DNA from 2 places in the Oceanobacillus sp. FSL W7-1293 genome. Region 2 is predicted to be linked to the other one. Evidence: riboswitches for the same ligand, from Rfam matches in the RefSeq annotation. Region 2 holds a riboswitch; the other holds the start of a gene.
The links. A riboswitch is a leader RNA that binds a small molecule or an ion and turns the genes downstream of it on or off. The one in region 2 is predicted to bind S-adenosylmethionine.
Positions count from the first base shown of each region.

Region 1: linked by a shared signal. The riboswitch ahead of MKY65_RS09720 (5-methyltetrahydropteroyltriglutamate--homocysteine S-methyltransferase) and the one ahead of MKY65_RS17500 (ATP-binding cassette domain-containing protein) in region 2 are both predicted to bind S-adenosylmethionine.

Region 1 is NZ_CP150212.1:1,958,069-1,960,274, reverse strand. It holds gene MKY65_RS09720 (5-methyltetrahydropteroyltriglutamate--homocysteine S-methyltransferase) at 1-997, opposite strand, end outside; SAM riboswitch class I at 1,093-1,195, opposite strand; gene MKY65_RS09715 (hypothetical protein) at 1,309-1,782, opposite strand.
Region 2 is NZ_CP150212.1:3,580,659-3,582,864, reverse strand. It holds gene MKY65_RS17510 (toprim domain-containing protein) at 1-241, shown strand, start outside; gene MKY65_RS17505 (thioredoxin family protein) at 386-706, shown strand; SAM riboswitch class I at 843-942, shown strand; gene MKY65_RS17500 (ATP-binding cassette domain-containing protein) at 1,071-2,093, shown strand; gene MKY65_RS17495 (methionine ABC transporter permease) at 2,086-2,206, shown strand, end outside.

The DNA of each region.
Region 1 (2,206 bases), 1.6 Mb from region 2:
GCTGATTCAACGGTACATAGCCCGCCGCTTCAGTAATTCTTGCTTTAACAGCCTCCGGATCTTCCAGCTCGCTGAACTTAGACGTGATAAGACCCAGTACGATAAATAAATTATCACAGTTTACATGACGCAAGGGTTCAAATCCGCCCGAGCGGTCATCATCAAACTCCAGGAAAAGACCATCCACCTGTAAACCGCCAAAAATCGTTTCTGACACCGCTTCGTAACCGCCGCTTGACATATAGGTAGATTGGAAATTCCCCCGGCAAATATGCATTGTTACCAGCATATCACCTGGTCTGTTCGCAATCGATTCATTGATTGCTCTCGCACATAATTCAGCTGTTTTCTCTGGATTTCTTCCTTTTTCAATCAACGAATTTCTGCCCTTCTCTGAGAAAAAGGCTGCCCAGGACGTATCATCCAGCTGCAGGTAGCGGCAGCCTTCATCGTATAATGCCTGAATCACCCCTCGATAAGCAGCAACCAGGTCATCAATAATGGCTTCATCATTTTCATAAATTCCTTCTTCAAAATCTGCTCTGAAAAAGAGCATGTTCGGGCTCGGAATCGCAAATTTTGCAACCGCATCTCCGGCAATACCATGCAGGAATTTATAATGCTCGATCATATAATGATTACTAAAACCAATTTTACCGGTTACCTTAATGCCTCTTTTTTTCGTTTCCACGCCAGTGAACTGTAAACCTTGTTCTGCGGTATAGCCTTCCACACCATCTAAGCCTTCCAGAAAATCAAAATGCCACCAGGCTCGGCGAAACTCCCCATCTGTCACGGATTGAAGTCCTGCTTCTTTCTGCTGTTCTACCAGTTTGATAATTTCCTCATCTTCCAATTGACGCAATTGTTCTGCACTGATTTCTCCTTTTGCCTGTTGTGCACGCGCCTCTTTTAAACGCTTAGGTCGTAGAAAACTTCCTACATGATCTGCTCTGAATGGAGCACGTGTATTTTTTGTCTCTGCTGATATTGCCATCGAATACCCCTTTCTCTTTATCTGCTATATTCATTCTATATTCCATTAAAAAAACCCCTTCCGAAAATAGAAGAGGTTCGATATGATAAAGTCTCTTCTTATCTTCAAGCAAAAATGCTTCTGGAATTAGCACAGTACAAATCAACGTCTGCTGCTAAGGCTTCAGCGGGCCAGTCCCTCCACCTTTCTCGATAAGAATATATGGAATTATACGAATAATTACAGTTTACTTTACATGGAAGCAATGAATTCGTCAAGGAGAATCCCAAAATATAGGAACCTTGCTGCGATCGATTTAAATCAAGATTGCGTTACCTTTTTTTATCGGAAAAAATTTTATAATCTTCACTGATTACAAAAGCAGCCAAATACAAGCAGAAAAATAAAATAGCTGCTCCTTTCCATGATACACTAACTCTCGTAAATAGGGGCTCAATACATATTTTATAAAAACTAACACTAAGCAACCATTGAACGACATAACTCCAAAGCATTACTTTCTTTGTCTGTTTCATTTTCGCTGCTTTAAGGATTAGCATATATAACAAATCAAACAGCATCCCCACCATGTAAGACAGAAAAAGCAATCCTCCGAAGTAAAGAAAATTAATAAAAATACTATCAAAAAAATGTATTTCGATAAGATTCCAGCCTGCTAAAATATTAGATAAACCATATGTTATTAAAATAGGAATGGCTACAATAACTGCGATACTACCCATTACTAGACCAACAGTAAGCAGATTGGCAACAAGGGTAGAAAAATCCGTTTTTTTATTATTCAAAATTCATTGAATCCTCCTTGTCTATACCTATATTATAAGGGACTATTACATCCTAATGAATATATATTCTTTTAACTCACTGTACTACAATATCAACTGAAGATTTCCCTAAATTTTCATGTTTCTGAAACGACAGTAACAACTTTTTTATCGCTCAGTTAGTTTAGAGCCAGTCGCTCCCCCAAATTTTGAGCTGTAGTTTTCGTAGCAAATTCATCTTCTTTTTGATTTAATTCCATCCTATCACATCCTGTGTGTCGATAAACTTCTACTAAATGAAGGTTCTATTTATAAATCTTTTAAAAAAGCTAAATAATTCTCTAACGTTTTCACCTAACGTTCGGCTATAAACAATAGAAAGGGTTCATAATCCCCTTCTGTTCCAGAAATATCTAAAGCCTCGTAATACTTGAATCTATCGTCC
Region 2 (2,206 bases):
AAAATTTGAAGAGCTGTTGGAATATTATCATTTGGACGATACAGATGTATTTATTCTGGTAGACGAGGATGATTCGGGAATGAAACTCCGAAAACAGCTGGCCAGAGAACTGCCGCACGCAGAGCATATTTATGTAAGCAGTGAATTTCGTGAGGTTGCGGCCACCCCAAAAAGAATGTTGGCAAGTATTCTGGCAGGAAAACGCATTGGAATCAATCTCAATTATCTTGCAAAATGGTAACGTAAAGCGTTAAAATAAGAATGGATTCTATCCGCCGGGGAAATAAATAAGGAAAGATGGGAAATCGTTTTATACGCAACCAGTGTAACCCTTTCACTCAGCATATATAATTTTATGGAAAGAAAAAGATTGAGGGGAATGAACTTGAAACAGTTTAGTGGAGAAGAAGAGAATCATCAGCGATTCATACTATATATTTATACACCATTTTGCGGGACATGTACGGTAGCCCGCGCCATGCTTGAAAAAATAGAAAGGCTGCATAAAACAGATATTTTTACGGAAATGAACGCGTCCATGCACCCTGATTTTATGCAGTCTCATCAAGTCGAAAGTGTGCCATGTCTTGCATTTATGGAAAACGGTAAAATGGTAGAGAAAGTGTACACGTTTCAATCGACTGCAAATATTTACCAGTATTTGATGAAATACAAACCGGAATTATTCACAGCAATAAACAACTAAGTTTTTTCTGTATTAAGATAATGTTTAACGACGATAAGCAGAAGATGGAGAAATCCGAGTTAATGGCTGAGGATTGTGATTGACAAGGCACAAATGGCATGCTACTATAATGGCACTTCATTTAAAAATAGGCAAACTCTTATCAAGAGCGGTGGAGGGACTGGCCCATTGAAACCGCGGCAACCTTCAATCATTGAAAAGGTGCCAATTCCTGCAGGAAACTGTAAAGATAAGGGAGCAATGGACGATATTGTGTATAATAAAGCGTCTTTCTGTTCTCTTGCAGAAAGACGCTTTTTCAATGAAGAGGAAAGTATAGAGTACACAATAAAATAGGTTTGTACACATATAGGAGTGAAATAAAGTGATATCCATTGAAGGATTGAAGAAAATATTCTCTTTAGAAAAAAAAGACATTGTCGCCGTAGATAATTTAAATCTTAACGTAGCAGATGGAGATATTTATGGCGTAATCGGATATAGCGGCGCGGGAAAAAGTACTTTTGTCCGTTTGATTAACAGATTGGAAGAACCGACATCAGGTACGATAAAAATCGGCAATCAGGTTATTACATCCTTATCGAAAAAGGATTTACGTGTTGCCAGACAGGATATTGGAATGATATTCCAGCATTTTAATCTGCTCTGGTCCCGGACAGTCGCTGAAAATATTGAATTTCCGCTTGAGATTTCCGGTGTGGAGAAAAGCGACCGGAAAAAGCGGGTGCTGGAATTGATTGAATTAGTTGGCTTGGCAGGCAAGGAAAATGCCTACCCGGCACAGTTAAGCGGCGGACAAAAGCAGCGGGTCGGAATTGCAAGAGCATTAGCAAACTCTCCGAAGGTCCTGCTTTGTGATGAAGCAACCTCTGCACTTGATCCGGAAACAACGAATCAAATCCTGCGTTTATTGCAGGATATTAATGAAAAACTGGGTCTAACCATTATTTTAATTACCCATGAAATGCATGTGATCCGCAAAATTTGTAATCGGGTTGCTGTGATGGAACAAGGGAAAGTGGTAGAAGAAGGAACGGTTCTCGATGTATTTACCAGACCAAAGCAGCCGGTAACACAGAAGTTTGTTGAACAGCTGACTGGATCAGATGAGGAAGAGGAAGACATGACAGAGTTGAAGGAAAGATATCAAGAGGGCGCGTTATTACGGATACAGTTTTTAGGAGAAAGTGCAAACCAGACTGTAATCAGCCAGCTTGTGAAGAATTTTGATATCCATGTTAATATTTTGCAGGGGAAAATCACCCAGACACAGGTCGGGAGCTATGGGACATTGATTGTTCAGCTGATTGGAAATCAGCAGGAAGAGGCAATGAAGTACCTGGAGGAACAGGATGTTATTGAATTGGAGGTAATTCAGCATGCTTGAGGAATTATTTCCAAACGTTACGATAGAAGATTTAGTAGAAGCTTCTCAAGAAACACTTTACATGACCATTATAGCTTTAGTCGGCACAGCCATTATTGGCTTACTTTTAGGCC